2 regions of the Paenibacillus sp. FSL K6-2393 genome follow, and region 2 is predicted to be linked to the other one. Evidence: riboswitches for the same ligand, from Rfam matches in the RefSeq annotation. Region 2 holds a riboswitch; the other holds the start of a gene.

Region 1 (12,433 bases), on a different contig from region 2:
CAGTGCGAGCGGTGCGGCAAAGCTGCTCCACACCAATGAAACGAACATCTGCAGGGCAGCCAAGGGTACACAAGCTAGCAACCCAAGCAGCAGTTTGCTCGCCAAGAATCCCCAAGGTACAGGCATCGTAATGCCGTGAATCATGCCTGCCAGCAGAATGGACATCAGCAATAATACTTGTGTACCCGCCAGAAGCATGAGCACAATCGTCAGTTTACCTGCATATACGCCTGAACGTGTGAGCGGTAAAACCAGCATCTGCTTCCACCCTCCACCTGCATGTTCAAAACGGCAGACAAAGGACGTAAACACGCCAGTCAGCATCGGTAATAATAACAATCCGTGCAGGAAAACCATCGTGTTCATCAATACCTGCCAATTTCCCGATGGAGTAGACAACAGTCCGATGAGCAGCGCAATGAGTGGACTCAGCAGAATCAGAAGCCATATGGGGGACTTGCCCATTTTCAATCGTTCAGCGGACAAAATTCGGAAGTAAGTTGTCGCAAAGCTCATGTCAGGCCACATCCTTCCGGCTAAAGTGCACCATACCCAGCAACAGAATCAATAACCCTAGACCTGCCCCCATGCCTGCATACAGATATGGATTGGGTCCATTCCAGGCCATCTGCGCCCAAGCGAGTGGAAAGTTCGGTGAGATACTGAGTGCGAACATGCCCGTTATCGCGAGAACGATGCCCAGGGTGACGGGAAGTGCCTGATTCTTGTTAACCATCGTGAGCCACAACTCCAGTGACAACACGGGAAGTGCACCAGCCAAAGGCAATAGCCCCAGCTTGATCGCATGTGTCCAAGGTATTTCGCTGGCATGGAATCCGAGGATCAGACCCAGACCCACAATTCCTGCGGTTAACAGCAGGCAGGAGATCACCAGCAGCACACAAGCAAGCAGGAACTTGGCTAAATACACGGCTGGTCTGGGAATCGGCATCGCGAGCAGCTGTTTCCATGATCCCTGTTCATGCTCAACATTAGCGATCATGGAGCTGAGAATGGTTGCTCCCAGCATCAGAGACAAGGGCACAAAGACCACCACATTGCCCAGCAATCCGCCCCACAGGTTATCTGCATACTGCTCTTTCAGATAGTCCAGCCGTAAGCCAAAATTAAGCGCCTGCATCGCTGTTAATCCAAGAGGGGCCAGAAAGACAAGAAACCAGATCCCTTTCCCCCGAATCTTGAGCCAGTCTGATGATAATGCACGCCCGGTCATATGGAAGCCCCCTCGCCAATGACCCGCATGAACAGATCTTCCAGCGACTGACGCTGTTCCTCTACACGATACACATCATGATCCTGCTCAATTAATCGGCGCACAAGCAGTGCCACTGAACTGTTATCCATATAAGGGAACGTTAACGCAGAACCTTGTTGCTGACCAAATTGTCCCTGTTCTCTCGCCAGCTTCATAGCCTCTTCCGGCTCGGAAACCGTTAACCGGATAGAGCTACCCGTCTGACTATGCAGACTTGCGATGGTATCCTGAAGCACCATCTTGCCTTCACGGATAATACCAACGCGACTTGCCATCTGTTCGACTTCACTCAGCAAGTGGCTGGAAACCAGAACGGTAATGCCATGTTCCAGAGGCATGCGTTTGATCAGTTCCCGAATCTCCTGAATACCGGCAGGATCAAGACCATTCGTTGGTTCGTCCAGAATCAGCAGTTCCGGTTCACCCAGCAAAGCGCTGGCAATACCCAGACGTTGCTTCATCCCAAGGGAATATCCCTTCACTGAACGTTTGGCATCCTTGGTCAGATCTACAATGGACAGCACTTCAGCAATTCTTGATTTTGGTACATTGATGATGCGGCGCAAAGTTTCCAGATTCTCTACTGCGTTCAGATGTCCGTAATAGGACGGGTATTCGACCAAGGAACCCACACGGCGCAAAATATCCATGCGATCCTTGCGGATATCCTTGTCGAAGATACGGATCACGCCTTTGGTTGGTTTAATCAAGCCGAGAAGCATGCGAATCGTTGTTGTTTTGCCGGCACCGTTGGGACCGAGGAAGCCGTAGATATCTCCCTTTTTAATATGCAGATCAAGTTCACGGACCGCTGCACGGTCCCGGTATGTTTTCCATAAATTCGCCGTTTGAATAATATTTTCACTCACTGTATGATCACCTCGGAACTATCGTAACCTTCCAAGGTTAAAACCAAAGTAGTCTCCAGTTTAAGTTTAGTTTAAAAAAGCTATTTCAGCGGTTTGTTGTTTCCCTGTTTCCCTTACCACTGTAGATATATGTCTGGACACCCGTATCGGAACTGTCTACCCGCTTGCGCAGACCCATCTCACGAATCAACAGGTCTACAATGGATAAGCCTAGACCTGTGCCTTTTGTGTCGGAATTCGGTTGCATTCCCGGACCCCGGTCCTGAATAACGACGGCCGTCTCACCCTGAATCTCCTGAGTTGATATACCAATATATTTCCCGCTGGCGGCATGACGGATCACGTTTTGGAACAAATTATCAAGAATACGGCGCATGCCCTGTTCATCCATATGCCAGATCAATGGTTCCTCTGGCAGGTCAATATCAATCTCAAATTGCTCTTTCTCCCAGACCGGGTACCAGGCGGCCGCCGTTTCCCTGACGATCCGCAGTATATCTTTCTCTTCCAGCTTCAGTGTATACTTCCCACTCGTGAGCAAATTGTAGGATAACATGTTGTCAATGAGCCCACCGAGGTCCTCCATCTTTGCTTCCATGCGATGTAATGAACGGTCACCTTGCTCGCTCAGCTCTTCCTTGTGCAAAGCATGCATATGTCCACGAATCACCGTTAGCGGGGTACGCAGATCGTGAGAAAGCCCCGCAATGAGACGTTTGCGCAATTGTTCTTCCTCTCGTTCACGGTGGCGGCTGTCGGACAGTTGATGCACCATCTGATTGAAGGATTCTTCCAGTTGACCAATCTCGTCTGACCGGCGGATATCTACCGGAAGCGGGAGGCCTTCCTTGCCTGTGGTCATCATGGCCGTCTGCAAACGAATAAGTCGTTTGCGAATGCGTGCGAAGAAGAGAATCGACATAATGATGAAGATCAGAAAGATGAGGGTCATTACGATACCAAGATACAAGAGTTCCATCGGCCAGTTACTCTGATTCATTTGCAGAAGTGACCGCGGCACTTCAATGATCATGAATCCCTGTCCTTTGTCCTGCTCAGCTCCGCCAATATATGCAACTACGGTCAGTGGATCGCGAAAGGAGGCTTCTTTCATGAATTGCACCGTATTGTTTACATTCCATAAGGATGGAATATGAGTCTCTGTCGTTTGCCCGGAATCCAGTGACCATCTCAATGTCGTGTCTGTTCTGCCATCCGGCGACGTGGATTTCAGAAGCGTTACATCTTCACCACCGAGAATAAAGAGGGTCTCACCGCTCACATTCACACGATACATGGAAGATTTGGGATACGAGCCATGTAATTGCTCCAACCGGGCCTTAATCTCTTCATCCGAAGCACCATCCAGGTTCTTCGCTTCACGTGACCAGAGGTTACTGATCCGGGTAACATCACCGTAAGGCGCGTCGCGGTTCGTATTCGTGTTATTCACTACGACAATATATATAACGGATATGATCGGAAGGACAACGGGCACAAATAATACAGCCGCCAAGATCAGTAGGATGTATCTGGACATCAAGGACCGCCCAAAGCGAAGCTTGCGCCGCCCGGATTGCTTTTGATCCATACTTCGTTCTCCCTTCATGATCTTCCGTTCTCTGAACCACCGAATCATGGCTTCTTCACACGATATCCCACACCACGGACCGTCTGAATAACTACAGGATTGGCCGGATCAAGCTCCAGCTTTTCGCGTAGATGCCGAATATGTACCATTAAAGTCTTGTCCCCATCCAGATAGGGCTCGTTCCAGACGGCTTCATAGATCTGCTCTTTGGTTCGAATCATGCCCATATGTCGTAGCAGGTAGGCGAAGATGTGGAACTGTTTTCCCGATAAAATAATCTCATCTCCCGTCTCCTCATTGACGATCCGGTTGTCCTTCTCATAGATGGAGAGATGATCCAGCTTCAGGGCAGCATCCGTGGATACCGCCGTTCCTGCCTTACGCAGTTGTACTTCAATCCGGGCAGCCAGTTCATCGGGGTGAAATGGTTTGGTCACATAGTCATCGGCAAAATCAAGACCGTGCAACTTGTCGTCAATGGACGTTCTGGCCGAGAGCATGACAATGGGCACGGCGGGATGTTCTTTTTTCAGTCGCTGTCCCACCGTAAATCCATCCAGCCCAGGCAGCATGACATCCAGAATAATGAGTGAGCAACCGACAGCAGCCTCCGCTGCACCTTCACCACTGCCGAGCCATACCACCTCATAACCGCGCTCCTCCAGATCGGCTCTGACCCAAGTCGCAATTTCCGTATCATCTTCAATATATAACAGTTTGGTTTTCATCCGAATATTCGTTTCCTTTCTGCCCCCATTGGGTTAATGATATATCTGAGCATCATCATGGTAAAAGATGTCTATAACATATGGATTCATGTCTTGTTGAAACAATGTTAAAGTCCTTTACGTTACCACACATTCTAATTATAGCGTATTCATTAACGTGGGGAATGTCATATTAATCAAGTCTACCAAGTACATACTATATCCACACCTGACGGGAGGAAATTCATTATGCTGCTGGAAGCCATCTATCATCAACCGAAACGAAACTGGGCCTATGCCTATGACCAAGATACAATCCATCTGCGTTTGCGTGCCAAAAAGAATGACCTGACCGAGGTACATGCCCTGACCGGGGATAAATATGCGTGGGATGCAACCAAAGCGCTGGTTCCCCTAACCAAGTTCACCTCTGACTCCATGTTCGATTACTACGAGGGTGAAGTGAAACCTCCCTACCACCGACTCAAATACTCTTTTCTGCTCAAAAGCGGCGAAGAACAGATCTGGATGACCGAGACGGACTTCCAGGAAGAAGAGCCGGACGATCCGGGTCGTATGTTCCAGTTCCCTTATATTCATGCCGGAGCTGTATTCACACCCCCTGCATGGGTTAAGGATGCGGTGTTCTATCAGATTTTTCCCGAACGATTCGCCAACGGCAACCCGGATATTAGTCCGGAAAAGGTAGAGCCGTGGGGTGGCGAGCCAACACCTTTCAATTTCTTCGGCGGTGACCTTCAGGGCGTGATCGACCATCTGGATTACATCAGCGATCTTGGCATTAATGCGATCTACTTCACACCCATCTTCGAAGCCACCACCAATCACAAATACGATACTGAGGACTACCTGCGGGTAGACCGGCACTTTGGTGACGCAGATACCGTGAAACGACTGGTCGAGCTATGCCATGCACGTGGAATTCGTGTACTTCTGGATGCTGTGTTTAACCATTCCGGGAAGACATTTGCGCCGTTTGTGGATGTGCAGAAGAACGGAGAACAATCCAAATATAAGGACTGGTTCCATGTACATGAATACCCGCTGGACGTGAAGGACGGCATTCCTACGTATGAGACCTTCGGATTCGAAGCGCATATGCCAAAGCTGAATACGGAGAATGCCGAGGTTAAGGCCTATCTGCTGGAGGTTGCCGAGTACTGGATCAAGGAAGTGGGTGCGGACGGATGGCGGCTGGATGTGGCAGACGAAGTGGATGATGCATTCTGGCGTGATTTCCGCCGTGTAGTCAAAGCGGCTAATCCGGATGCCTATATTCTGGGCGAAGTATGGAATGAGTCCTCTGCCTGGCTGCAAGGCGACCAGTTCGATGCGTCCATGAACTATCCGTTTACCGATGCCGTAAATGCTTTCTTTGTGAAAAATACAATGCACGCAGAACAGTTCGCGAACTCCATCGGACGACAGTTATCCCGTTATCCGCTTCAGGCCAGCGAAGTGGCGTTCAACTTGCTGGACAGCCACGATACCCCACGGCTGCTCACGTTGTGTGAAGGCGACCAACGCAAGATGAAGCTGGCTGCGTTATTCCAGTTCAGTTACATGGGTGCTCCGTGCATCTATTACGGAGACGAGATTGGCATGGACGGCGAACATGATCCGGGCTGCCGTAAATGCATGGAATGGGACGAAGCGAAGCAGGACCGGGAGCTGCTCGACTTTTATCAGAAACTAATCTCCCTGCGTCATGCTCATCCTGCCCTGCGTGCAGAAGGCACCGTTCGTTTCCTGCAGGCTCGTCCCGATGGCAGCCAACTGGTATTTGAGCGGCAAAATGAGGAGGAACGCATTCTGGTTCTGTTCAATCGATCAGAAGAGACGGCTATTGTCGAGCTGGAGGCCGGTGACGAAGAATGGACCGAGTTATTCGGCGGAAACCATCGTACCGCCAAGGAAGATGGCGTACTCGCCATTGAACTGCCTGCGTATGGATATGCCGTACTGAGTACGGCTGTGAGCCAGAACTAGAGTCATAATACACATTCATCTGATATAAGTATCCTAACTTCGCTTCATCTGGCAGCATAAAACAAGCGTCCTGCATAACCCGGATTCGGGTTCGCGGACGCTTGTTTTTGTATTTTTGTATTCGCCGTTATACATAATAATGTCACTGATTTATATATCGGTGGTCCCGGTTCAGCTTAAACCTGAGTATCCTTGTCCACTTGAGCATTGTCCACCCCACTTGTAGTTGTGTCAGAATCCGCTGGCTTCGACTCCTGCTCAGGCTCGGCACGCTTTGCCTTTGGTTTAGCCAGCTTTTGCATCATTTTGCGGCCGGTTGGTGTCTGGGCCAGTCCGCCCTGGGCTGTCTCCCGATGGCGGCTCGGCATCGCACTGCCTACTTCCAGCATGACGTCGATGACTTCGTCTGACGGAATGGCACTACGCACTCCGGCCAGGGCCATGTCAGCCGCAGCCAGCGCCGTAACCGCACCCAGTCCATTACGGACGATGCACGGGATTTCAACAAGGCCTGCGACCGGATCGCAGATAAGGCCCAGTGTATTTTTTAACGCCAAACCAACGGCATGAACGACCTGTTCCGGTGTACCTCCACGCAGTTCAACCATGGCACCCGCAGCCATGCCGATCGCGGAACCCACTTCCGCCTGACAGCCACCCTCGGCCCCGGAGATAAATGAATTGTTGGCAATAACATAACCAATCGCTCCCGCACAGAACAACCCGTTCACCAAATGTTCGTCCGTCCAGCCAAAACGCTCCTGTGAGCTAATAAAAACACCGGGGATGATGCCGCAGGAACCGGCTGTTGGTGTTGCCACGATCCGACCCATGGAGGCATTCACTTCAGATACACACAGGGCATACGCCATGGCAAGTGCGGAAGCATCTCCTGAGCAAGTCTCACCCTTGCGAATGTACTCGGCCATTTTTTTACCGTCTCCACCCGTTAACCCACTGCGTGATGTCGTATCTTCCGTTAACCCTTTGCGTACCGCTTCCTTCATCACCTGATAATATTCAGACATCTGTTTCACAACATCCGCTTCCGGTGTATTGGTCTCCTGAACCTGCTCCTCGATCATCAGCTGAGCAATGGTTTTGGATTCTGCTGTACAGATCGTATTCAGTTCGTGCAAATGTTTAAACCGCATCCGAATCAACTCCTCTCTTCAAATCGATAACACGAATGTCCAGCACATGGTCCAGCTCCCTTAGACGCCTGAGCATATCGGGATTAGGCACACCATCCATTTCCATCGCGGTAAGCGCTTCGCCATCACGGGCTTTCCGGTCCACCTGCATATACCCGATGTTAACCCCGGATGAACTGATCGTGGACGTTACAGATGCAAGCACCCCTGCTTTGTCCGCATGTCGCAGAACAAGTGTTGGAAACTCACCACTAATCTGAACACGAAAATCATTCATCGCATGCACCGATACACTGCCACCACCAATGGATGCACCGATTAAGGAGCAGGCACGTTCTCCATGCCATAACTCAATTTTGACCGTATTTGGATGAGGAGCAGGCAGGCCACTTGTATAAAACTCAACCTCCATGCCTGCTTCCTCTGCGTATTGCTCTGCATCCGGGATACGTGGATCGTCTGTGACATAGTCCAAAAGACCGCCGATCAGTGCCAGATCTGTTCCGTGCCCCTGATACGTGTCAGCGAATGAACCATATAACGTCAGCCGGGCACGTTCTGGCGTACATCCAAGCCACTGACGAGCAATTCTCCCTAACCTTGCCGCTCCAGCTGTATGTGAACTTGAAGGCCCTGTCATGGACGGACCAATAATTGAGAAAACATCTTTAAATCGCACTTTATAACCCTCCAATTGTATTCGTCATTTCCATCCAGAATCTAATCCATATTGTTCCTTATTTACTGAATGATGACATCAAAAAAGGACAGAAGAAGGCCTCAGGCCCTCTCTCTGTCCTCGATACCTGAGAGTTTCACGATCAGCAGTGTCTCACGACAAGGTGCATTGCCTGCGATTACAGACAAGTTCACCGGTCCCACTGATCATATACCCCTTGGGTGGCGCAGTTCGCGCACTCTCCAGAGTTGCGTCCAACGATGGTACATTTACCTGAGAGATTAACCACTGCGCCGGGTGCGCAGCAGCTTGCTCCTTCGGTGCCTGAATACTAGCCATTGTGCTCGGCTAACCCAGGTCTCTCCCGCTCGTTATCATCCGCTATATGGAACCATTCTGAGCTTATGTCAGAACAGTCATGGAAGTCATTAATTTCTTCTTCATTAAGATTAATCGACCGGAAGATCAGTGTCAACAAACTTAACGATTTCTTTGGGTGTATTTCCTTCATTTCCTATTGAAGCGATGATAACCAGAATATTTTGTCAGCTTTCATTACATTAATACGTTAAAAAGATCTTTTAAACAGCTCATTTCGTTCTACTTCAATCAATGATGTGCTTACTATTATTTATGATATTGTCCATGAAACCGTTCGGGTATTCAGGCAACCATAATCTTTGATCCACACTGCTCACTAACCCATCCGAGTCTGCACATCTGGATTATAAATCACAGTTCATAAAATATGCTCTCGTTCTGTACATAAGGTCTGCAATACTTGCTGCATAGCTTCGGCATGCGATCTTTCATCCATTCGTGCCTCGACTCATTCGCCATCTGAAAGGCATAATAACCCAGTGTAAAAATCAACATGAATCCTTCCATTAATCGGATATCACGATCCGTCAGTGGTGCGATCTGTTTGGTATAACCGGATAAGAATATATCTCGTTCCTCCCGGTTGAACATAAGTGCTGCTCCTCCAGCATCAAAAAGATAGTACCCATACCCGTATAGACAAAAATCAATCATAGATATGCCCTGATCCGTTATCAGCAGATTGTTGCGAGTAATATCCCCATGAATGATCCCCCATGTTCCTGCGTGCTGCGGGTATGTTTCTAACTGTTCATTAATGTTCTCAAACGTCTCACGAAGCAGGTCGAAGTCTTCCGTTGTAAAAATCCCCAGTCGGACGCCTTCCTCTAGCTGCCCTAGCATGACCAAGTTCTCATGGATGTTGCCATATGCCGGCCGCACCTTTGTTCGATCTGTCTGATTCTGCTCACGCCCATATTGATGAAGCATCTGCAGTTGTGCCCCAAGATCATAGATCTGCTCTGTTGTCAGGCGTTCTCCCTGCTGGATGTCCCTTCCCTCAATCCACTCCAGTACTGTACAGCAGATTTCTTTACCCGCTTCACTTTTCCATACCGTGACCCAGTCTCCCGATACATTCCGTACCGGATGCTGCACGCGCAATTCCGTCGTTGCATTTAACTCATGAAGCAGGTTCATCTCTGCCTTCAGCGCAGGAAGCGTATGCTGAATGCCTGTCATACTTGTATATGCGGCTTGATGGATACGTAACAGATACTTCTTCCCGCTTGCTTCATCGACGACATGATATGTCAGATTCTCATTGTGGCGAATATATGAAACGACAGGTTTCTCAATAGTGTAGTTCTGTATAATCTGAGCTGCCATATGGTCGTAAGACATCTGATTCGTAGTGATTATCAACATCTCCTTCGAAGTCATGTAAACGTTCTCTTCACACTAAATATCGTAGCATAATGTTTATCCCGCATACAGAAAATCCCACTAAAATTATAAATTAAAAAAGCACAACCCCCGAACAACCGTCCAGGCATTGTGCTTTCTTTTGTCTCTATTATTTCTTAATCTCTCTGTCTATTGCTCTATGTTACACTCCATGATCCAATTAACCGAAACGACCCATAATGTATTCTTGCGTCAGACGATTGTCCGGGTTCGTGAAAATATGCTCTGTATCCCCGTGCTCAACCATGCTTCCCAGATAGAAATAAGCTGTATAATCCGAGATGCGCGCCGCCTGCTGCATGTTATGGGTAACAATAACAATCCGCAGCTCCTTCTTGAGCTCGGTAATCAACTCTTCAACTTTACCCGTAGATACCGGGTCAAGTGCAGATGCAGGCTCGTCGAGCAGCAGAATCTGCGGATCAACAGACAGGGCGCGGGCGATACACAGACGCTGCTGTTGTCCACCCGAGAGAGACAGAGCTGACTCGTTCAGCCTGTCTTTCACTTCGTCCCAGAGCGCAGCACGACGCAAGCTTTTTTCCACAATTTCATCCAGTGCCTTCTTACTCTTCGTACCGCGGTAGCGGGGGCCAAACGCGATATTGTTGTAGATGGACTTATGAAAAGGATTCGGCTTCTGCCACACCATGCCAATCTTCTGGCGAAGCTTGATTACATCGGTTCCAGGCTCATTCAGATCGTTACCGTCCATCCAGATATGTCCCTCTGTACGGGAACCGGCAATCTCGTCGTTCATCCGGTTCAGCGACCGGAGGAACGTGGATTTACCACACCCAGACGGCCCAATAAGAGCCGTTACGCTTGCTTCAGGAAACGTCAGGCTAATCTGCTTGACTGCCTGGAAATGTCCATAATATATGCTTAACTGTTCCGTACCAAAAGGTATGGCCATGTTGGTTCCTCCTTATTTCGAAGCTGTCATGCGGCGGAATACAACCCGACCGATCCAGCGTGCACTTAGATTGAACGCCAGCACGAGAATGACAAGCACGGCGGACGCCCCTGCTGCCACTTCTTTGGAATCTGGCCCAATACCTTCACTATTCACTTTCCAGATATGGACAGCAAGTGTCTCTGCCGGACGGAAAGGATTAAGCGGTGATCTTGGACTCGTTGGATTCCAATCTGTAAAGTCCAATGGCGGACTACTCATACCTGCGGTGAACATCAGCGCGGCTGCTTCACCGAAGATCCGGCCCGATGCTAGGATCGTACCCGTAATCAAGCTCGGCAATGCCACAGGTAGCAGAATTGAAGTAATAATCTTCCACTTGGACAGTCCAAGCGCCAGACCTGCTTCCTTCTGTTCCTTCGGAACGGCCCGGAAGGCCTGTTCCGTTGTCCGTACCATCAGTGGCAAGTTAAAGATCGCCAGAGCCAAGGCACCCGAGATCAGGGAGAAACCAAGACCAAATTGATTTACTAGCAGCAAAAGACCAAACAAACCGATAACGATGGATGGGAATGATGACAACACTTCAACGACCAGACGAATGAAGCTGGTAATCTTGCCTGGTTTGGCGTATTCCGCCATGTAAATTCCGCCGCCCCATCCGAGTGGGATGGTAACAATCAAGGTCAAGACAAGCAAGAATACGGAGTTGAAGAGCTGTGGACCAATCCCGCCGCCACCCTTAAGCAACTGTGGTGCGCTTGTCAGGAAGTTCCAGCTAATATGTCCAATGCCTCTATACATGATGAAGCCAAGCAGACCGAGCAATAGAATAACAATGAACAGGGCCAGTACAACGATAACGGATGTTGCAATTTTATCTACCGTCTTTGCCTTCATTTTCATACCCGGTTTCTCCTTTCAAGCAGGCGAACCAGAATGACGAAGACAAATGTCATCACCAACAGGACAAGCGCCATACTCCACAGTGCATTGTTATGAACAGAACCCATCGTGGTGTTACCCATGCTGAGAGTAATTACACTTGTTAATGTTGAAGCTGATTCGAGCAAGGATGTTGGAACATGCGGTGCATTACCGATAACCATCTGTACAGCAAGAGCTTCACCAAACGCACGAGCCATACCCAAAACGACACCTGTCAACAAAGCTGGCAAAGTCGTTGGAATAATGACACGGTAGATGGTTTGCCAGCGAGTGGCCCCCAGTGCGTAGGAGGATTCTCGCAATCCTTTTGGCAACGCGGACAAGGCATCTGCCATAATACTTGTCACCGTAGGAAGTATCATTACCGCGAGAACAAGACATCCGGCTGCAATCCCGACGCCTGTTCCACCGAAGATACTGCGCAACAAAGGTACGATGACACTCAGACCGATAAATCCGTACACAACGGATGGAATTCCGGACAAGAGCTCAATC
Region 2 (12,433 bases):
AGTAATGGAGAAAAGACTGAAACTGCCGGTTTATCCTGCGGAGGTAGGTTATCTTACCATTCATCTGCAAAGGCTGAATCAGCGGAAGGAAGAAGAGAATAAGTGAGATCATTCCAGTGATGGAATGCGGAATTTATTTTTTTGGTGTAAAGGCTTGCAATAGATTAGAACTGGTGCTACAATGGTTTCCGTAATCAAGCAACTGAATAAACATAAGCGACGTGTTACTGACTCGATCAGGCATGAGTTAATTAAAGTGTGATTGTTCTTTCCTTGTACAGGGTATGCTATACCCCAAGGTTGGCACAGTTTACTTTATTAATTCATGCCTTTTTTTGTGTTCCCTTGCTTGCATCACAACATATAAATTAGACGAAAGGGAGAAACGACGCGATGTTTAAAAAGCTTTTTGGTGTATTGCAAAGAGTAGGTAAAGCTCTCATGCTGCCTGTAGCCATTCTACCTGCGGCAGGTTTGCTGCTCGGAATTGGTAACATGCTGGTTAATCCAGATTTCTTGCAATATGTAACGGCGCTCGACACCCCTTGGGTGAACTCGATCGCAACAATTATGATGAACGCAGGTCAGATCGTATTCGATAATCTGGCATTGCTGTTCGCCGTCGGTGTAGCCGTCGGATTGGCCGGTGGCGAAGGGGTTGCAGGTCTCGCAGCGATCATCGGTTATCTGGTCATGAACGTCACACTGGGTAGCGCAGTAGGGGTTACTCCGGCCATGATCGGTGAAGTACCGGGTTATGCCAGCATCTTGGGTATCCCAACATTAAGTACAGGCGTGTTCGGAGGTATAATCATAGGTATTGCCGCCGCGCTATGTTACAATCGGTTTTTCAAAATCGAACTGCCGTCTTACCTCGGTTTCTTTGCAGGTAAACGATTTGTACCGATTATCACATCGGTAGTATCCCTTGTAATCGGGTTGCTTCTTGTGATTATCTGGCCTCCGATTCAAAATGGACTGAATTCCATATCTCACTTCATGGTAGATACAAGTCCGACCTTGTCGGCGTTCATCTTTGGAGTTGTGGAACGTTCATTAATTCCGTTCGGTTTGCATCACATTTTCTACTCCCCATTCTGGTTTGAGTTTGGTGAGTATGTGAATAAAGCCGGAGATGTTATTCGTGGGGATCAGAAGATTTTCTTCAGCCAGTTACGTGATGGCGTTGCTCTCACAGCAGGAACATTCCAAGTTGGTAAATTCCCGTTCATGATGTTCGGTTTGCCAGCGGCCGCACTTGCGATGTACCATGAAGCAAGACCGGAACACAAAAAGTATGTTGCAGGTATCATGGGTTCAGCTGCGCTGACCTCGTTCCTGACAGGTATCACAGAACCACTTGAATTCTCGTTCCTGTTTGTAGCACCAATCCTGTTTGCAGTACACTGTATCTTTGCAGGTTTGTCTTTCATGACCATGCAAATTCTGGGTGTAAAGATCGGTATGACCTTCTCCGGTGGGTTCATTGACTTCCTGATCTTCGGGATTATTCCGAACCGTACACCTTGGTGGGACGTGATTATTGTCGGATTGATTCTTGCGGTGATCTATTACTTCGGTTTCCGGCTTATCATTCGCAAATTCAATCTCAAAACACCTGGACGAGAGGATGCAACGCCTGAAACCGAATCTGGCGGAGGCTCTGGTTCAACGGATGACCTGCCACATAACATTCTCGAAGCTTTTGGTGGCAAGGAAAATATCAAACATCTGGACGCTTGTATTACTCGTTTGCGGATTGAAGTTAATGAGAAATCCAATGTGAAAAAAGATCGTTTGAAACAATTGGGTGCATCTGGTGTACTTGAAGTGGGTAATAATGTTCAAGCCATCTTCGGTACACGTTCCGACACGATCAAATCTCAAATGCAGGATATTATTGCAGGAAGAACACCAGCACCAACGCCAGCAGCTGCCAAACCAACTCCTGAAGAGGAGAAGGCACAAGGTGAGCAAGGCGAGCGCATCGTTGCTGAGGATATCGTCATGCCAGTCAATGGTGAATTGCTGGACATTACAAACGTACCTGATCCGGTCTTTGCTGAAAAAATGACAGGTGACGGGTTCGCAATTTTGCCACATGATGGTACGATAACTTCTCCTGTGTATGGTAAAGTGTTTAATGTATTTCCAAGCAAACATGCCGTGGGCATCATGTCCGATGGTGGCAAGGAAGTGCTTGTTCATATAGGTGTTAATACGGTGAAGCTGAAAGGTCAAGGCTTTAACGTACTGGTACAGGAAGGTGATCTGGTATCGGCAGGTCAGCCGATTATGGAAGTGGATCTGGAGTATGTCAAAGCAAACGCTCCTTCGATCATTTCACCAGTTATTTTCACCAACCTGCCAGAGGGCTCCACAGTAACTCTGAAGAAGAGTGGAGTGCTGAAAGTTGGCGAACAGCCAATCATTGAGATAAAATAAGAAGTGTTACGACGATGGCAAGCAAGTGTAAATATATGCAATGCCTAAACCAAACTACTGAAAGTGAGATGATTGTAATGCAACAAACATTCAGAATTACAGACGAAGATGGTATCCACGCACGTCCGGCGACAGCCCTGGTTAATACAGCAAACAAATTCAAAGGTGCAGAATCCTTTGCAGAAGCTAACGGTAAAAAAGTAACTTTGAAATCCATCCTGGGTGTTCTTTCCCTCGGATTGGAACAAGGCGACACCATCAGCATCATCGTTGAAGGCGAAGGCGAAGCTGAAGCTCTTCAAGCTTTGACTGACGTTATGGTTAACGAAGGGTTGGGCGAAATTAATGCTTAATGTCTCCGGGATCGCGGCTTCGGCGGGTATTGCTATCGCCAAGGCGTTTATCTTGGAGCATCCTGACTACTCTGTAGAAAAACGCCAAATCAACGACGTTGACGCAGAGATCGCGAAACTCGACTCAGCTCTGGGTAAATCCCAGGCTGAGCTTGAGGCGATCAAAGAGCGTACTTTACAAGAGCTTGGCGAGAAAAAAGCTGAGATTTTTGCTTCGCATTTGCTCATTCTGAATGACCCGGAACTGATTGATCCGGTTAAAGCTAGAATTGCAGATGACATGATCAATGCAGAATTTGCTTTGAACGAAACGGCATCGCAATTTATCTCCATGTTCGAGAACATGAAGAGTGCATACCTGCAGGAACGTGCAGCAGATATGCGTGACGTTACCAAACGTGTGCTAAATCACTTGCTTGGTATCGACTTCATGAGTCCGGCTGAGATCAATGAAGAAGTGATTGTGCTTGCGGAGGATCTAACACCTTCCGACACGGCTCAATTGAACCGCCAATTTGTTAAAGGTTTTGCAACTAACATTGGTGGACGTACTTCTCACTCGGCTATTATGGCTCGCTCTCTTGAAATTCCGGCTGTTGTTGGAACCAAGGACATCTTGGCTCAAGCGAAACAAGGCGATATGATCATTGTTGACGGTCTGGATGGTCACGTACTGGTTAACCCTACTGATGAAGTTATTGCTGAATACCGTGCCAAACAGGAACAGTATGATGCACAACGTGCAGAGTGGAGAAAACTTCGTGATGAGCCAACGGTAACGGTGGACAACGTTCATGTTGAACTTGCAGCCAACATTGGTACACCAAATGATGTAACGGGTGTTCTGGAGAATGGCGGCGAGGCTGTAGGCCTGTACCGTACCGAGTTCCTGTACATGGGCAGAGACAAGCTTCCTTCTGAAGACATTCAGTATAATGCTTACAAAGCGGTACTGGAAAAAATGGAAGGCAAACCTGTCGTTGTTCGTACACTCGACATCGGTGGAGACAAAGAGCTTCCATACCTGGATCTGCCAAAAGAAATGAATCCATTCCTCGGCTTCCGCGCAGTTCGTCTGTGTCTGGACCGTTTGGATATCTTCCGTACACAATTGCGTGCATTGCTGCGTGCAAGCGTACATGGAAACCTGCGTGTCATGTTCCCAATGATCGCAACACTCGGTGAATTCCGTGAAGCAAAAGCTGTCTTGTTCGAAGAGAAAGAGAAGCTGGTTGCTGAAGGTATTGCTGTTTCTGACAGCATTCAACTCGGAATCATGGTCGAAATTCCTTCAACTGCAGTTCTGGCGGATCAGTTTGCCAAAGAAGTGGATTTCTTCAGTATCGGAACCAACGATCTGATTCAATACACAATGGCTGCTGACCGTATGAACGAAAGAGTAGCGTATCTGTACCAACCTTACAACCCAGCCATTTTGCGTTTGGTTAAAATGGTTATCGATGCAGCGCATCGTGAAGGCAAATGGGTTGGCATGTGTGGTGAGATGGCAGGAGACGAAACAGCAATTCCATTGCTGCTTGGTCTTGGATTGGATGAGTTCAGCATGAGCGCAACCTCCATCCTGCCAGCTCGTAGTCAGATCACCAAGCTGTCCCGTGCGGATATGCAGGAACTGGCTGCTAAAGCTCTGGATATGCAAACGGCTGAACAAGTCGTTGAATTGGTTCAAAGCATTAAAGCGTAATTTTGCCGGGGTTTCCTCCGGATTTGAGGTTTTTCTTTTTCCGATAATGAGCTGCATTGATGCAGCGATTTTGCCGGTATCCGCGATTCATTGTGGATATCGGCTTTTTTTGTTATAAACAGGACAATGTGATTCGGACACTGGTATACATCGGAGCATAACTTGCCTGCGTTTGAGACACCCTCTAGCAGGAGGATGGTGAGCTGTAAGAGTGGCATAAGTAGACCGGGAAGGCAACATAAAAAGCTCTTGCTGATTGGAACATCAGCAAGAGCTTTTTGTGTTAACAATGATTTGATTAACTGCAAGCGCAGTTCAATACAGGTTTGCGGGCAGCGGTGGTCTCATCAAGACGAGTGACCGGTGTTCCGTAAGGTGCGTTGAGTACCAATTCTGGTTTCTCTTCCGCTTCTTTGGCAATCCGTATCATCGTATCAATGAATCCATCCAACGTTTCTTTACTTTCGGTTTCGGTCGGCTCGATCATGATGCATTCCTCCACGTTGAGCGGGAAGTACACGGTAGGCGGGTGATATCCAAAATCAAGCAATCGTTTGGCAACATCCAGTGTGCGCACACCATATTGCTTCAAACCCCGACCAGACATGACAAATTCATGTTTGCATACACCCGGATACGGAATTTCGTAGTAAGGTGCAAGACGGGCCATCATATAGTTGGCATTCAGTACCGCACATTCAGAGACACGGCGTAACCCTTCCGGTCCATAGGTGCGAATATAAGCATAGGCGCGTACCAAAATACCGAAGTTGCCGTAGTACGCTTTGACCCGGCCAATGGATTGATCTCCTTCACGGTCCAGTGAATATACACCATCAGCATTCTTGATCACCATCGGTTTAGGCAGGAACGGGATCAAGCGGCTCTTCACACCGACTGGTCCGGCACCAGGTCCACCACCGCCATGAGGCGTGCTCATCGTTTTGTGCAAGTTCAGGTGCACCACGTCAAAGCCCATATCACCCGGACGGGTAATGCCCATAATGGCATTGGAGTTTGCGCCATCGTAGTATAACAAGCCACCAGCCTGATGTACGATGGATGCAATCTCCTGAATGTCTTTCTCGAACAAACCAAGTGTATTCGGGTTTGTCAGCATCAATGCTGCCGTATCCGAACCGACTGCTGCACGGAGTGCATCCAGATCGACCAGTCCGTCTGCTCGGGATGGAATCGTCACAGTTTCAAATCCTGCAACGGTTGCACTTGCCGGGTTGGTACCATGCGAAGAATCGGGCACGATGACTTTGGTACGTTGTTCGCCACGACCTTCGTGGTAGGCACGAATCATCATAAGTCCAGTCCATTCTCCATGGGCACCCGCAGCTGGTTGCAGAGTCACAGCATCCATACCTGTCAAACCTGCAAGGTCGTTTTGCAACGTATATAACAGTTCAAGTGCACCTTGAATGCTGGATTCGTGCTGGTACGGATGGATTTTGGCGAATCCATTGTAACGGGCAACATCCTCATTGATCTTCGGATTGTATTTCATTGTACAAGAGCCCAGTGGATAAAATCCGTTATCTACCCCGAAGTTGCGGCGGGACAGAGCGGTATAGTGTCGAATAACATCTACCTCAAACACTTCCGGCAGTGCTGCTGCTTCCGAACGGAGCATTTCCCGGGGAATCAACGTATCGGCAGCCTGACGAGGAACGTCACATTCTGGCAAGGAATAAGCGACACGTCCAGGGCTGCTGAGTTCAAAAATCAATGATTGTTCCGGAGCAGGAGATAAGGTCTGTGCACTAAATGTTGTATCCGTCTCAGGTTGAACCGAAGTGGAGACAGAGGTACCCGTTTCCGATTGTCCTTGTAGCGATGTTGTCGTTGTCGTCGTCGTTTCCTGAGTCACAGCGATCCCTCCAATGCTCGTGCGAATTCGTCAATCTCTTCCTTAGTGCGCCGTTCGGTAACAGCAATCAGCATATGTCCGGTAAGCTCCGGATAATCACGTCCGAGTTCGTAGCCACCAATAAAGCCTGCATCCAGCAGTTTCAACTGAAGAGCATCCACGTCTGTTCCTTCAGGAAGATTAATCACGAATTCATTAAATGTTGGTGCATTAAAAGTAAGGCTAACTCCAGGAATCGCAGTTAATGTATTCAGGGTGTAATGACTCTTTTGCAAATTCAGATCCGCGACATCGATCATGCCCTGTTTACCCATGATGGACATGTACACAGATGCGCTGAGTGCAAGCAAAGCCTGGTTGGAACAGATGTTGGATGTCGCCTTTTCGCGGCGGATGTGCTGTTCACGTGCTTGCAGTGTGAGTACAAAACCACGCTTGCCGTTGCGATCGGTGGTCTGGCCTACAATTCGGCCAGGAATTCGGCGCATATGAGGCTGGGATACGGCGAAATATCCGCATGTCGGGCCGCCGAGTGAAGCGGCGATGCCGAGGGGCTGCGCATCACCTACAACGATGTCGGCACCCAGCTTGCCTGGGGCTTCCAGCAGACCCAGCGATAGCGGGTTGGCACTTACAACGAGCAGGCCCTTGTGCGCATGCACGAGGTCGGCAGCCTGTTTTACATTTTCTACAGCACCAAAGAAGTTCGGACTCTGGATCATGACAGCAGCGGTATCGTCCGATATGGCGGCTTGCAGGGCATCCCAATCAGTGACGCCATCCTTATAACCAATCTCGACAATCTCCAGACTTAATCCGTGCGCATATGCCTGCAATACCTGACGGGCTTCCGGATGAACGGTACGGGATACGATGAGCTGTTTGCGACGAGTTGCCGCTGCGGCCAGATTACCTGCTTCTGCAAAGGCAGTTGCGCCGTCATACATACTGGCATTGGCTACAGCCATACCGGTTAATTCACAGATGTAGGATTGAAATTCGAAAATGGCCTGTAGTTCACCTTGGCTGATCTCAGGCTGATAAGGTGTGTAGGCAGTGTAAAACTCGGAACGGGAAATGACATGATTGATGACGGAAGGAACATGATGATCATATATGCCAGCGCCGAGGAAGCTGGCGTGTGTTTCGAAATTGGCGTTAGCGCCGGCTTGTTTGGACATATGACGTGTCAGCGCATATTCATCAAGTTTGGAGGATACGGGCAGCTCGCCCTGATAACGAATCTCCTGCGGAATGTCCTGAAACAGTTCCTCCAGCGTATCCACACCGATGGTTGCGAGCATGGCGCTCTGATCTTGCTCAGTCATGGGAATGTAACGGTGCTTGCTCATGCTTGATCAGCTCCTTGAGTAGGTGTCTTCGACGTACGTGTCCGTTTATGAAAAGGGGTCTTCACGACCTCGGCTTTTAGTTTCTTGCCGCGGATCTCAATCTCAAGCGGGGTTCCCAGCGCAGCGTATTTACTGTCGATGAGAGCAAGCCCCAGATTACGCTTCAATGTAGGTGATTGCGTGCCTGTTGTTACTTCACCAATCTGTACGCCTTCGGCGTAAATCGGATAGTGGGGGCGGGGAATACCACGCTCCAGCACTTCGATGCCGACCAGTTTGCGGGCAGGCCCGTCAGTTTTTTGCTGTAACAAGGCTTCGTATCCGATAAAAGGTCCGGCATTCAGCTTCACAAACATGCCAACGCCAGCTTCGAGCGGAGAGATGGTTGCCGACAATTCCTGTCCATACAGGGGGAGCCTTGCTTCAAAGCGCAGTGTATCCCGGGCACCAAGTCCGGTTGGTACGAGTCCGTGACCTTCTCCGGCTTGCATTAATCCATTCCACACCGCAGCAGCATGGTCCGCAGGTACATATAGTTCAAAGCCGTCCTCACCGGTATAACCTGTACGGGACAACAGTAATTTAACGCCGCATACCTCTGCCTGCTGTACAAAACGGAAAGGCTCAATCGAGGATACATCCGTATCTGTAACTTTCCCGATAATATCTACAGCCAGTGGACCTTGCAAGGCGAGCAGCGCCGTCTGCTCAGAATCGTTAGTCATGCTTACGCCAGGGATCAAGTGCTCTTGCAGCCACGCCCAATCCTTGTCGATGTTGGAGGCATTAACAACGAGCATGTAATGCTGATCTTCCAGCTTATACACGAGCAGATCATCTACCACACCGCCATCTGGATAACACATCAGGGTGTACTGGGCTTGACCCGGAACGAGCGTGGTCACATCATTGGTCGTCATTTGTTGCAAAAAAACTTCAGCCTGCTCACCCTGTACGGTGAATTCACCCATATGGGATACATCAAATAGTCCAGCACGCTCACGCACCGCTTCATGTTCTTTCTGGATTCCGCTAAATTGCACTGGAAGCTCCCAGCCTCCAAAATCAATGCACCGTACGCCTTCGTATTGCTGATACAGTGGGAAGAGTGGTGTTCTAAGCAAATCGGACATCAAATCACCTCGTCATGGGCCGTCAACCGGCCGGATATACAATCGTGGATCAATGAACCAGGGTATTTTTACATTTTTCAGCAGAGATTTTTCGTAGATAAGTATGTTAAGGCAGCTATGACAGCGCCGTTCTACATCCTGTTTTTCGTTTTTTGGGAAAAAGGAAAAGGACAGGCCAAAGAATCGGCATGCCAAGTAGCACGCTGTATTCTAAGGCTCTGTCCCTTGTACCTGAGAGTTACCCCGCTGCGTTGTGCAGCAGGTTTCCCCTTGGGTGATCATAACGCCCGCACAGGGCGAATAGATGCTCTCCAGAGTTGCGTCCCGTAAAAGTCCTTTTGCCTGAGAGATTCACCCCCGCTTATCGGTGGTTTACTCCTTCGGCGTTACCTCATGTACATCCCGAATCGGGTGTCACGGGTAATCTCTCCCTTTACATTCATCCGCGGGTATAACATAGTCCAATAAACACATTTACTCCTCTCATTAAAACGTGAATCCACTACCGATGTCAAGAACGATGTCATAGATTATAATTAAAAACCGAATATTTAATTTGGTTTCAATGTTATTGTTCGTGTATTTAAAAAGACTGCGCTTACTATTCTAATATTCACCAGTATATGAAGAAAGAGTGTAATCGGGTTACAGGATTTAGAGGTGATCAATAAATAAATTGTGAGGTATCTTGACATTTGAATCAAAAATATCATACGCTATGTTCTGGGAAAAAGGTTAAGGTCAAAGAACGCATGCACTCATTTAATGAAAAGCGAGGCGGATATCGATGAGCGAATTGAAAAGTGATTTCCTGTACAGTGAAGAGCACGAATGGGTGCAAACCGTAGGGGAGGATACTGTACGTATTGGCATTACCGAGTTCGCGCAGCATCAGCTGGGTGACATTGTGTTTGTGGAATTGCCTGACCTTGAAACCAATGTAAAAGCAGAGGACAGCATTGGAACGATTGAATCGGTCAAAACGGTTTCCGACTTGTTCTCTCCCGTCACAGGTTCAATTATTGCAGTCAATGATTCGTTGCAGGACTCCCCTGAACTTGTGAACAGCTCTCCTTACGAGGAAGGTTGGATGATTGAGATTCGTGTTGAGGGAGATCTGACAGCAGCATTGTCTACATTGATGAATGCAGACGCGTATCGTAAACATACGGAAGAATAGTATCAACGAACTTGTACTTATTAACATATATTTTATAAGCGAATGAAATGAGTTTCATATTGTTTCGACCTGTGTGAGCCGGATGCTTGCACAGGTTTTTTGTGCTTTCCAAGAATGGTTTTGAATGTAGATTTGAGCAGATTGTGGATGTAAATCATCTGATTGGACCAAGCTATAGGTTAGAAAATGACTCTGGAAATGATAAAAGTCATAGGCAAGAAAAACCTTGTGTACCAATGGGTTCAGCCATTATGCATCGATTAAAACGATTACATAACCTAATGTTGTCATCATTGTTCATGACGAAAGTACGCTTTCATTTCATTGAACAGGAGAGCATTCTCGCTTAGGATTACAGCAGGGGAGAAATGATACCCCTTTCATAAATCATAATCACTTGATCCAAGGAGGATAATACAATGAGTAATTTGGACCAATCGTCCAATTCCAAAGGTGGGCTACGGGTAGGTGTGCAGCGTTTTGGCCGTTTCCTGAGTGGTATGGTCATGCCGAATATGGGAGCGTTCATCGCCTGGGGATTAATTACGGCCATGTTCATTCCAACAGGCTGGTTCCCTAACGAGACACTGGCACAGCTAGTCGATCCGATGATCAAATATTTGCTGCCACTGTTAATCGGTTACACCGGGGGTACGATGGTGCATGGTCAGCGTGGTGGTGTCGTGGGTGCCATTATGACCATTGGGGTCATCGTGGGTAGTGATATCCCGATGTTTCTAGGTGCCATGATTGCCGGACCACTGGCAGCATGGATCATCAAAAAGTTTGATAAATCGATCGAAGGTAAAGTTAGAGCCGGATTTGAAATGCTGGTTAACAACTTCTCAGCCGGTATTATTGGCGGGATCTTGGGGATTTTTGCGCTACTGGGCATCGGGCCTGCTGTAGAAGCAATTAGCAAAGTATTATCTGCCGGGGTACAAGGCTTAATGAATCTTGGTTTGCTGCCGCTGGTCAACCTAATCATTGAACCAGGTAAAGTATTGTTCCTGAACAATGCAATCAACCACGGGATTCTAACACCAATTGCAACAGATCAAGCGAGAGAATTAGGGCAATCCGTATTATACATGCTTGAATCGAACCCGGGTCCGGGACTTGGTATCTTGCTTGCTTACTGTTTCTTCGGACGTGGAATGGCCAAATCTTCTGCACCAGGTGCCGTTATCATTCATTTCTTCGGGGGAATTCATGAGATCTACTTCCCTTACATTTTGATGAGACCAATTCTGATTCTTGCCGCAATTGCGGGTGGCGTCGCAGGTACATTAACATTTATGCTCACCGGAGCAGGACTTGTTTCAGCACCATCACCGGGTAGTATTATCGCGTATTTCCTCTTAACACCAAAAGGTGGATACCTGCCAATGCTTGCAGGGGTGCTTGTAGCAGCCGTCGTTTCCTTCCTGGTAGCAGCAGTGTTGCTGAAAACGGGTAAACAAAAGGACGAAGATCTGGAGTCCGCATCCAGTCGGATGAAAGACATGAAGAGTCAAGGAACCGTGCCAAACGCTGGCATTACGGCTAATCATCGTGAAGCAGACAGAGCCGCAGATATGGCTTCTTCTACAGTCAAAACAGACGTGAAGAAAATTGTCTTCTCCTGTGATGCAGGGATGGGGTCGAGTGCCATGGGTGCTTCCATTCTACGCAAGAAGATGAAGGCAGAGGGGATTGACGTTACGGTGACCAATACGGCTATCAGTGATATCCCGCCGGATGCAGATGTGGTCATCACACAACAAATATTAACCGATCGTGCCCGCTCCGTTGCGCCGAACGCAGAACATATATCCATCGACAACTTCCTAAAAAGCCCGGAATACGATGCGCTCGTTGAACGTCTAAAGTAATTGCACGCATTTGTTTTCCCTGAGCCGGAGGCTGAGATATGAGTATTACCAAAAGACAACGTGAAATCGTGGAGTTTCTGCTGGAGCATCCACATGAAGTCACTGCCGGCGAAATCGCCGTTGAAGTAAAGGTCAGTACCCGAACAGTTCACCGGGAGCTGCAAATGATTGAACAATGGCTTGAACCTTTGGGCATGAGGCTGGAAAAAAAATCAGGAACCGGTATCCGAATCGATGCCGGTTCCGATGATCTGGCTGTATTGCGCCAGCAACTAGAGGGTAAAGAATATGTAGAGTTTACGCCGGAAGAGCGTAAGCTCTTCATGCTTTGCATCCTGCTGGATGAACCGGAGCCTGTAAAGTTACTCGCCTTGGCTTCGGATCTGAAAGTGACCGTATCCACCGTAACCACTGATCTGGACGATCTGGAGTCACGAATTCGTCAGGCGGGACTGAAGCTGGTTCGCAGACGTGGATATGGCGTCAAGATTAACGGAAGTGAGACGATTCAT

What was found. Region 2 has a riboswitch for glycine ahead of gcvT (glycine cleavage system aminomethyltransferase GcvT). Riboswitches for the same ligand answer to the same signal wherever they lie in the genome.
Region 1: another riboswitch for glycine. It lies ahead of sdaAB (L-serine ammonia-lyase, iron-sulfur-dependent subunit beta); the one in region 2 lies ahead of gcvT (glycine cleavage system aminomethyltransferase GcvT).

What each region holds. Positions count from the first base shown of each region.
Region 1 covers NZ_JBBOCU010000002.1:519,601-532,033, reverse strand. The annotation lists gene MHI14_RS29605 (ABC transporter permease) at 1-516, opposite strand, end outside; gene MHI14_RS29600 (ABC transporter permease) at 518-1,234, opposite strand; gene MHI14_RS29595 (ABC transporter ATP-binding protein) at 1,231-2,145, opposite strand; gene MHI14_RS29590 (HAMP domain-containing sensor histidine kinase) at 2,231-3,736, opposite strand; gene MHI14_RS29585 (response regulator transcription factor) at 3,781-4,464, opposite strand; gene MHI14_RS29580 (alpha-glycosidase) at 4,693-6,453, shown strand; gene sdaAA (L-serine ammonia-lyase, iron-sulfur-dependent, subunit alpha) at 6,630-7,607, opposite strand; gene sdaAB (L-serine ammonia-lyase, iron-sulfur-dependent subunit beta) at 7,597-8,286, opposite strand; glycine riboswitch at 8,399-8,534, opposite strand; glycine riboswitch at 8,539-8,663, opposite strand; gene MHI14_RS29565 (phosphotransferase enzyme family protein) at 9,019-10,011, opposite strand; gene pstB (phosphate ABC transporter ATP-binding protein PstB) at 10,235-10,990, opposite strand; gene pstA (phosphate ABC transporter permease PstA) at 11,003-11,890, opposite strand; gene pstC (phosphate ABC transporter permease subunit PstC) at 11,893-12,433, opposite strand, start outside.
Region 2 covers NZ_JBBOCU010000001.1:1,589,863-1,602,295, forward strand. The annotation lists gene glcT (glucose PTS transporter transcription antiterminator GlcT) at 1-106, shown strand, start outside; gene ptsG (glucose-specific PTS transporter subunit IIBC) at 394-2,445, shown strand; gene MHI14_RS06965 (HPr family phosphocarrier protein) at 2,523-2,798, shown strand; gene ptsP (phosphoenolpyruvate--protein phosphotransferase) at 2,791-4,503, shown strand; gene gcvPB (aminomethyl-transferring glycine dehydrogenase subunit GcvPB) at 4,802-6,241, opposite strand; gene gcvPA (aminomethyl-transferring glycine dehydrogenase subunit GcvPA) at 6,379-7,734, opposite strand; gene gcvT (glycine cleavage system aminomethyltransferase GcvT) at 7,731-8,867, opposite strand; glycine riboswitch at 9,084-9,184, opposite strand; glycine riboswitch at 9,188-9,310, opposite strand; gene gcvH (glycine cleavage system protein GcvH) at 9,655-10,047, shown strand; gene MHI14_RS06995 (PTS mannitol transporter subunit IICB) at 10,467-11,921, shown strand; gene MHI14_RS07000 (BglG family transcription antiterminator) at 11,960-12,433, shown strand, end outside.